DNA from 2 places in the Syntrophothermus lipocalidus DSM 12680 genome. Region 2 is predicted to be linked to the other one. Evidence: predicted binding sites of a transcription regulator. Region 2 holds the regulator's gene; the other holds the start of a gene.
The links. Region 2 encodes HrcA, which represses chaperone genes, less so after heat shock. Its sites were predicted from a motif close to TGTTAGCACTCNNNNNNNNNGAGTGCTAACA; they were not measured.
Positions count from the first base shown of each region.

Region 1 (5,011 bases), 1.1 Mb from region 2:
ACGGGCCGGCCAAATCATACCGTCTCGAGGGTGGACAAGGATCGATAGGGTTCATATCACCGATGAGCAACCATTTTTGTCACGAATGCAACCGCCTGCGACTCACGGCGGATGGCAAACTGCGCGGGTGTTTGTATGACCGGACGGAAATAGACCTGAAACAGGTTTTGAGACAGGGCGGGAGCGATGAAGAAATACTCCAGCTTTTCATCAAGGCTATCAACCTTAAACCGAACGAACACAAAATGGGACAAACCAGCTGGGGGTCAAAAAACCGTAAGATGTACCAGATAGGAGGGTGACCTTTGCAACTGACTCACATCAACCGACAGGGAAGGGCCCGGATGGTGGACGTTACCGAAAAGAGGGATACCGTAAGGGTGGCAGTGGCTCAGGCCATGGTGGAAATGCAGCCGGAAACCCTGCGGTTGATAATGACTGGAGGGGTAAAGAAAGGAGACGTGCTGGCCGTTGCTCAGGTAGCGGGCGTTATGGCGGCTAAAAAGACGCCTGATTTGATACCGATGTGCCATCCTCTCATGCTGACCGGGGTTGATATCACGTTTAGTTTTGACGAGCAGAACTCACGGATACTGATAACCGCAGAGGTCAAAACCACAGGCAAAACAGGGGTAGAGATGGAGGCGCTTACCGCTGCGGCGGTTGCGGCTCTGACCGTCTATGATATGTGCAAAGCGGTGGACAGGTGGATGATTATAAAAGAAGTCAAGTTGATAGAGAAAACGGGTGGAAAGAGCGGGCACCTTGTACGCGGGATCGATAACAACGAGGATGGTTAAGTCATAGGTTTTCGAGAAGGGTTGGGATTGGAAATGGAAGAAACCACAAGAACCGTCCTGTGGTTTAGGGTGGGGAAAGAAGCGAAAAGGAGGTATTGAGGTGCAGGGGAAGATCTTAGCAGTGTGCCGGAGCGAGGAAAAGGGCGTAAAAAAGAACGACATAGGTGAAGGATTTTTCAAAAAGGACCACGGTTTAGCAGGCGACGCTCACAGCGGGTCCTGGCACCGGCAGGTCAGTTTACTGGGGATCGAGAGCATCAACAAGATGAGGGCCAAAGGGGTAGATGTGAACCCGGGCGATTTTGCCGAGAACCTGACTGTAGAAGGGATCGACCTGTTTCACTTGCCGGTCGGGACCAGACTGCGGGTGGGGGAAAGGGTGCTTTTGGAGGTTACCCAGATCGGCAAGGAGTGTCACCAAGGTTGCGCCATAAGGGTGCAAGTGGGTGACTGTGTAATGCCCCGCGAAGGTATATTTGCCCGGGTGTTGGAGGAAGGCTGGGTCAGGACCGGCGATACAATTGAGGTGATTCAAAATGTTTAAAGCAGGGATTTTGGTTTTAAGCGACAAAGGGGCAAAAGGAGAGAGGGAGGACAAGAGCGGCCAGGTTATTAAAGAAATGATAAGCTCGATCGGGGCGGAAGTGGTGGCTTATGAGGTTCTTCCCGATGAAAAGGAGCTCATAGTCAATAAACTCATTGCCTGGTGTGATCAACTTGGGTTAGATATCATCCTAACTTCCGGCGGGACAGGGTTATCCCCGCGCGATGTCACCCCGGAAGCGACGGCGGAAGTGGTGGAGCGAACGATTCCGGGGATAGGGGAGGCGATGCGAGCCTACGGCCTGCAAAAAACGCCTAGGGCTATGCTTTCACGAGGAATATCCGGGATCCGCAAAAAAACCCTGATAATAAACCTGCCGGGCAGCGTTAAAGGGGCCAGGGAATCACTGGAAGCTGTCATACCGGCTTTGGATCATGCCTTGGAAACTTTACAGGGACGGGCAAACGAATGCGGGCAAGCGTGATCGACGACAGAAAAAACTTAAAAGAAGAAGTTAAAAGAAGGTATAACGAGAAAGAATTAGGTACAAAATAGTAATCGAGAGTATCAAAGAGATAAAAGAAAAGCAATAGGTTGCCAGGTTTTCGCGGGTAGTCTAATATTATTAGTGAATGTTAGCACTCAAGTTAAATGAGTGCTAACAATAATGTTATGAGATCATCAAAGAATCAGCGAAGGGGGTATAGCAGTGAACCTCAAGCCATTAGGCGACCGTATTGTTCTGAAGGTTATCGAAACAGCGGAGGAAAAAACCGCAAGCGGGATCGTCCTTCCCGACACCGCCAAGGAGAAGCCCCAACAGGGTGAGGTATTGGCAGTCGGCCCAGGGAGAATCCTGGACAACGGCGAGCGGATTCCGATGGAGGTTGCTGTTGGGGACAAGGTCATTTACTCAAAGTATGCAGGTACTGAGGTAAAGATCGACGGACAGGAGCTGCTGGTAATCAGCGAAAGAGACATTCTGGCTAAGGTCGAAGCCTAATGAGACGAGAAGTGAAGGGGGTATAGGGAAATGGCAGCAAAACAGTTACGGTTCAGCGAAGAAGCCAGGAGATCCTTGGAAAAAGGGGTAGATACCCTGGCAAACGCGGTCAAGGTCACACTCGGGCCCAAGGGTAGAAACGTGGTTCTGGAGAGGAAATTCGGGTCCCCGACCATTACCAATGACGGGGTAACCATCGCCAAGGACATCGACCTGGAAGATCCGTGGGAAAACATGGGTTGCCAGTTGGTTAAAGAAGTCGCTACCAAGACTAACGATGTTGCCGGTGACGGCACGACCACGGCAACAGTTTTGGCCCAGGCCATGATCAAAGAAGGGTTGAAGAACGTGGCGGCCGGAGCCAACCCGATGATCATGAAGCGGGGTATCGACAAGGCGGTTAAAGTAGCAGTTGAGGCTCTAAAAGAGATCAGCAAACCGGTAGAAAGCAAGGCGGCGATTGCTTCGGTAGCTTCGATCTCAGCAGCAGACACGGAGATCGGGGACCTGATAGCCGATGCCATGGAAAAGGTTGGGCGCGACGGGGTCATAACCGTAGAAGAATCCCAGTCGGTAGGAACTTCTCTGGAAGTAGTCGAAGGTATGAATTTTGACCGCGGCTACATCTCTCCTTACATGATTACCGATCCGGACAAAATGGAGGCTACTCTGAGCGAGCCTTACATTCTGGTTACCGATAAGAAGATATCTTCCATTAACGATATCCTGCCCGTGCTGGAAAAAGTTGTACAGACCGGCAAGCCGCTTTTGCTGATTGCAGAGGATGTGGAAGGAGAAGCCCTTGCTACTTTGGTGGTCAACAAGTTGAGGGGTACCTTCACCTGTGTCGCGGTCAAGGCTCCGGCATTTGGTGAAAGAAGAAAAGCTATGCTGCAGGATATCGCAATCCTTACCGGCGGTGAAGTGGCTTCCGAAGAACTGGGAGTGAAGCTGGAGAATGTTACCCTCAACATGATGGGTAGGGCGCGTCAAGTAAGGGTCAAGAAAGACGAGACCATCATCATTGACGGCGCTGGCAGCGAGCAGGCCATCAAAGAGCGCATCAACCAGATAAAGAAGCAGATCGAAGAAACCAAGTCGGAATACGACCGGGAAAAACTTCAAGAAAGGCTGGCTAAGCTCGCGGGTGGCGTAGCGGTCATTCAAGTCGGTGCGGCTACCGAAACAGAGCTGAAGGAGAAGAAACACCGTATCGAAGACGCGCTGGCTGCGACCAAGGCTGCCGTAGAAGAGGGTATCGTGGCCGGCGGAGGAACGGCTCTTATCAACATTATGAAGAAGCTGGAAGACATCGATGCCAATGGAGACGAGCGTACCGGCGTACTGTTGGTGATGAAGGCCCTAGAAGAGCCGCTGCGGCAGATTGCCAACAACGCTGGTATCGAAGGGTCAGTGGTCGTACAAAAAGTGAAAGAACTGGAGGCCGGAATCGGTTTCAACGCTCTGACAGGCGAGTACGAAGACATGATAAAGGCGGGTATAATAGACCCGGTCAAGGTTACCCGGTCTGCTCTGCAGAACGCGGCCAGTATTGCCGGAATGTTGATCACGACCGAAACCCTCGTTACAGAAGTGCCGAAAGAAGAACCCCTGCCTCGGGGCGGAATGCCGGACATGATGTAAAGGCTCCCTCCCCTCATAGGAGAATATAAAGACAAAAAAGAACCCCGTTCCGGGGTTCTTTTTTATAGGCGGCTTTGGTGGTTTCTTGTCTCAGATTTTATACTTTTGTTTAAACCCTACTTGTTTACAGCTGTTTACGGGGTTTCTGTTCTTTTTATCGAAAACAACACGGCATTAGCGCTGTCGGGACACTGAAGTTCAACAACCGAGTTGATCCAATCTTCTGGGGAAGTTTGCCGGCAAGCGGCTGCTAGATACGGGAACATGGCCGACAATGCATAAAGGCAAAGGGGAGATTCACCTTGAGGAACTACCAGTGGGTCTTCGAAGACAAATTTTTGCCCTACTTGATACCCGGCGGAACAAAATCCTTTGACTTTCGTTACTTGTATCTCCAACATATTCCTCTACCTCCTTGCTCCTACATAGTAAGAATATTCTTCACCCTGAGACGGCATCTCCTGCTTCACCAGTTAAACATAAAACAACGCAACCAAATAATTCTCCATTTTGGACAGAATAGCGACCACACGTTCGTCTTGTAATCTAGCAGGGCATCTCTGGACCAATGTAAAAGCAAGATTCGTGCCACGCCTTGATATAACGTTCACAAAAAATAAAAAAGCCTGGTTTCCCTGATACACCTCGGCTTTCGAACAAAACTTGATTTGATGTTGTTGCCTCAAGTAGCCGATGCTACATGAGGTTGTCAGGAACCTACGAGTTTAGGTATCTAAACCGGTACACTGTATCGAGTAAGCAACTTTATACCGTCCTAGTCTCTTAGTTTTCGGTAGAGCACTGTGCGGTGAATTCCCAGCAGTTGTGCTGCTTCGCTTATCCGACCTTCACATTCCGATATCACCTGATTTATATACTCCTTTTCCACCATTTGCAATACGCTCTTTAGGGTTCCTCTGTAGACTGTACTTGTCTGGCGTAGGTGGCTCGTATCGCTTGAACGACGACTGCTATTTGGCAGGGATTGATCGCCCTCAAAATTCAAATAGTCACTGGTGG
Region 1 is NC_014220.1:586,926-591,936, forward strand. It holds gene moaA (GTP 3',8-cyclase MoaA) at 1-302, shown strand, start outside; gene moaC (cyclic pyranopterin monophosphate synthase MoaC) at 306-800, shown strand; gene SLIP_RS02775 (MOSC domain-containing protein) at 901-1,344, shown strand; gene SLIP_RS02780 (MogA/MoaB family molybdenum cofactor biosynthesis protein) at 1,337-1,828, shown strand; gene groES (co-chaperone GroES) at 2,054-2,347, shown strand; gene groL (chaperonin GroEL) at 2,378-3,991, shown strand; gene SLIP_RS02795 (TIGR04076 family protein) at 4,126-4,392, opposite strand; gene SLIP_RS02800 (sigma-54 interaction domain-containing protein) at 4,767-5,011, opposite strand, start outside.
Region 1: a site for HrcA is predicted at 1,978-2,008, ahead of groES (co-chaperone GroES). Genes of this name have one in related genera too.

Region 2 (5,011 bases):
GTCTACCGAAGTCTGGTTATCGGCCGCAGTCGTGAATACCTGGCTCTTAGAGGTAGGTATCGTGGTATTTCGATCTATGATCTTGGTGAACACCCCTCCCAGGGTTTCAATACCGAGAGAAAGCGGCGTCACATCCAAAAGAACCACGTCCCTAACCTCTCCTGCCAGCACCGCAGCCTGGATTGCAGCCCCGACTGCCACAACCTCATCGGGATTAATCCCTTTGTACGGTTCCTTGCCTATAAAATCCCGGATGGCTTTCTGTACCGCCGGAATGCGGGTTGAACCGCCTACCAGGATGACCTTGTCAATTTTATCAGGTGTCAAGCCAGCGTCTTGGAGAGCCTGACGAGTGGGTCCCATGGTCTTCTCGACTAAGTCGGCTGTCAGCTCTTCAAACTTGGCCCGGGTCAAGTTGGTATCCAGGTGTAGAGGCCCCTCAGAGGTAGCGGTGATAAACGGAATATTGATGTTAGTGGTCATCAAGGTCGATAGTTCGTGTTTGGCTTTTTCGGCTGCCTCTTTCAACCGCTGCATCGCCATTTTATCGTTGCGCAGATCGACTCCGTATTCTTTCTTGAAGTTTTCTACCAGGTACTGAATGATGCGCTCGTCGAAATCGTCACCGCCCAAGCGGTTATTGCCGCTGGTCGCTTTAACTTCGAAAACGCCGTCTCCTATCTCTAGAATGGAAACGTCAAAAGTCCCACCGCCCAAATCAAAGACCAGGATGGTTTGGGTTCCTTCTTTATCCAGGCCGTAGGCCAGGGCTGCCGCGGTAGGCTCGTTTATAATCCGCAGCACCTCCAAACCAGCGATGGTACCGGCATCTTTGGTAGCCTGCCGCTGGGAATCGGTAAAATAAGCAGGTACGGTTATGACCGCCTTAGTGATGGGTTCACCCAGATAGCTTTCCGCATCGGTCTTGAGTTTCTGCAATATCATAGCTGAAATCTCTTGCGGAGTGTAATTCTTGTCATCAATCTTTACCCTGTGATCCGTACCCATATGTCTTTTGATTGAAAGGACTGTTCGGTCGGGGTTAGTTACCGCCTGGCGCTTCGCTACCCTTCCAACCAATCTTTCTCCGTTCTTTGCAAATCCCACGACTGAAGGCGTGATCCTCTCTCCTTCAGCGTTGGGAATTACGGTTACATCATTTCCCTCCATAACCGCTATAACTGAATTTGTAGTACCTAAGTCGATTCCGACAACTTTACCCATAGATTGCACCTCCATTTGATGAAGATTAGATGACACTATAGCCTATTCGTTGTTTGCTGGCTCTTCAGTGTTGTCCCGGTTGCGCGCCACCTTCACCAGACTAGGCCTGAGCAGGCGCCCCCTCATCATATAGCCTTTCTGAAATTCTTCTATCACCACATTATCCGGAAGGTTGGGATTATCTTCCACAACCAGCGATTCATGATATTGAGGATCAAACTGCTGGTTCAGCGCTTCAATCGGAGTTACTCCCTCGCTCCTCAGAACTTCCAGCAGTTTCTTTTGAACCATTTCCACTCCCTGGCACAACCCGTCGAAATCCTGGGTTGTTTTTGACGCGTTAACAGCCCTCGCAAAGTCGTCTATTACGGGCAACAGCTTTTCGATTAAAGGCCTGGCGGCAAAACGAAGCAACTCTTCCTTTTCTCTCTGAAACCGCTTCTTCATGTTCTCCATGTCTGCCAAAGCCCTCAAAAACCTCTCGTAGTTTTCGCTGCTTTCACGGGTTTTTTCTTCTAGCTCTTTTTCCAATTGCCCCAGTTTGTCGATCTCATAAACGGTTTCGGTTTCCGTCGCCTGGTCAGCGTGTCCCGGATCCGGCGGCCCTCCCCCGGCTTCATTATCATTAATAAGTTTTTCCGTATCCTCGTTACCGAACTCATCTTTCTTTTCTAGTTCGTGCCCCGGCTCTTTCTCCAACCAATTCACCCAGTTTCACCTCACTCCAACAGTAGTGATACCCTTTAATTGATATGGAAACCCGAATTTAAACGGGCTGATTCCTGCCTGAATCAAAGCACCGATACAACATTATTGTTCAAAACCATAATCAGGGCCAGCACAAAGCAGGGCCCTGATATTAAGAAGCTCACTTTGCACGCTCTCGACTACATCATCAGCTTGCGAATTACGTCCTCCACGACATCTCGAAAAGACTCCACCAGCCCTGCTGCCCTCCAGTATTGCATCCTTACCGGCCCGATCAAGCCTATCTTGCCCATTTCCTGGCCGTTTATCTCATAGCTGGTAAACACCAGGCTCAGCTCTTGAATCTCCTCCACTTCGTTTTCGCGCCCGATCTTGATCCTGACCTCTTGGGGCCCGGGATCATTCAGAACCTTCTTAAACAGGCTGTTTTCCTCCAAAATGCCCAGCACCGTCTTTAACTTATCCGGGTTTCTGAACTCGGGTTCGTTCAACATGTTAATGGCACCGCTGATGAGCACCTTTTCTTCATCCGAAGCTTGCAGCAGCTCATCTATTGCCTCCAGAACCCGATCAATGGCCCTCCTCTGGCTCAACAGTTCATCACGCAGTGATTTTAAACTGGTTCGACTCAATTCACCCAGTTTGACCCCGGCTAGGCCTCGGGTGAAAAAGGCTGATATCTTTTCCAAATCATGGGCCTGAATCGATTCCGGCGTGTCAATTAACTTATGAAGAATAACCCCGCTAGACGTTACCAGTACCACCAGAGCAGTGCCTTTTTGCATCCGCACCAACTGCACCGACTTTATCTCAGCCACCTTGATAGGACCACTGATGACAAACGATGCATAACGAGTGAATTGAGAAAGAGTAACCCCGGTACGCCTTATTACCTCAAAGATATCGTTTATTCTATCGGATAAAACCCTATGCAGCAGTTCCTTTTCGTTTTCCGCCAATTCTTCCTTTTCCATCATGCAGTCCACGTAATACCGGAACCCCAACTGAGAAGGTATCCTGCCCGCTGAAGTGTGAGGCTGCTCGAGAAAACCCATCTCTTCCAGATCCGCCATCTCATTCCTTACGGTAGCAGGGCTAACCCCTAGCTGGTGCTTGCGAACGATGGACCGGGAACCTACCGGTTCTGCGGTTTCCACGTAATCTTTGATAATCGCCTCTAAAATAAGCTTTTTTCGCTCATCTAACACCATACCAGTTCACCTCTGTTAGCACTCTCGTTAGTTGAGTGCTAAACACTGCTATTCTCAAAATAACACCCAAGCCTTTATTTGTCAAGGCAGCTCCTTTTTAGAGAAACTCGCGAAAAACCTCGTTCGAAAGGAAATAACCTTTTCTTGAAAGGCACAATTTGCTGCCTTTCCTTTTTATTAATCCCAGTTCTATAAGCCTGTCGACTGAAGATCCGAACAGCAAAGAAAAGTCAACTTCGTATGAACGCTTCAATCCTTCAACATCAATTCCGTCCATTAACCTCAAACCGAGCACAATCCGGTCGCGCACAATACCTTCTTCGTTCAAACATTCCAGCACTGACCTCGGGGGCTGAGTAGCTGCGCTCAAGCTCTGGATGTAAGCGTCTACGTTTGGGTCGTTTTGGTATCTATTTAACTTCAAGAAAGAAACCGCTCCTGCGCCTATTCCGAGGTACTGTCCCCCTTGCCAATAATTCAAGTTGTGGCAACATTCGTATCCAGGCCGGGCGAAGTTCGATAATTCGTAATGTCGATATCCCGCCCCGGTGAGAACATCGACCGCCAACTCGTACTGGGCCAGCTCCTCTTCCTCGGAAAGCAGCTCCACTTCCCCTGCCGCTACTGAACGGCCCAACGGGGTGTCTGCCTCCGGCTGGAGAAGATAGGCCGACACATGCTGAGGATTCAGAGCTAGAGCATTGTCCAAGCCCTCCCTCCATCGGCTTAAGTCTTGCCCAGGCACCCCATACATCAAGTCGATGCTGATGTTGTCAAAACCGGCTTTCAAGCATACATCAAAAGCCGTTTTTACATCCTGTCGGCTGTGCAAACGCCCTAGCCACTGAAGGATGTCGTCGAAGAAACTTTGCACACCCAAGGACACCCGGTTGATACCAGCGTGCCGGTACGAGGCCATCTTCTTCAAGTTGACGGTACCAGGATTAACCTCCAGGGTTATTTCTGCCTCCGGCAGTATCCCGAAAACCGACCCTATCTTGTCGATAATCGTGGCCACGCAAGCCGGATCCAACAGGCTAGGAGTTCCTCCCCCTAGATACAATGTTCTGACGGCCTCAGCCTGTTGCAGATCCCGGGCTCTTTCTTCTATCTCCGCACACAAGCACTTAACGTATCGAGCAACCAATTCTTCGTGGTAAGACACGGAATAGAAATCGCAATAGCGACACTTTCTCACGCAAAACGGAATATGCACATAGATGCTTGCAGGCAAATCCGATACCTTCCTCCATAACATCTACACCCGACGAAACAACTGCCCGGCTTAGGTCTCTTGCCAGCATCGAAGCCCGTTTATTTCTTCTCAGATTCAACGCTTAAAACAGACATAAAAGCGTCTTTCGGAACTTCCACCCGGCCAATCTGCTTCATCTTCTTCTTTCCTTCTTTCTGTTTCTCTAATAGCTTTTTCTTGCGGGTGACGTCACCACCATAGCACTTGGCCAAAACATCTTTGCGCTTGGGCTTGATGGATTCGCGGGCGATTACCCGGCTGCCGATGGCCGCCTGAATAACAACTTCATACAACTGTCTCGGTATGATAGTCCGTAACCGCTCTACCAACCCTCTTGCCCGCATATACGCCTTTTCCCGGTGAACGATAACCGAAAGAGCATCAACCGGTTCCCCGTTCAGCAGTATTTCTAGTTTCACCAGGTCAGAGTCTTGGTAGCCTATTACTTCATAGTCAAGCGATGCGTATCCCCTGGTTCGTGACTTCAACACATCGAAGAAATCGTAGATGATCTCAGCCAGAGGTAACTCGTAGGTAAGCATAACCCGGTGTGGGGACAAGTATTCCATGTTTTTAAACAGCCCGCGCCTCTCCTGACAAAGCTCCATAACCC
Region 2 is NC_014220.1:1,716,019-1,721,029, forward strand. It holds gene dnaK (molecular chaperone DnaK) at 1-1,224, opposite strand, end outside; gene grpE (nucleotide exchange factor GrpE) at 1,267-1,932, opposite strand; gene hrcA (heat-inducible transcriptional repressor HrcA) at 2,112-3,143, opposite strand; gene hemW (radical SAM family heme chaperone HemW) at 3,241-4,377, opposite strand; gene lepA (translation elongation factor 4) at 4,458-5,011, opposite strand, start outside.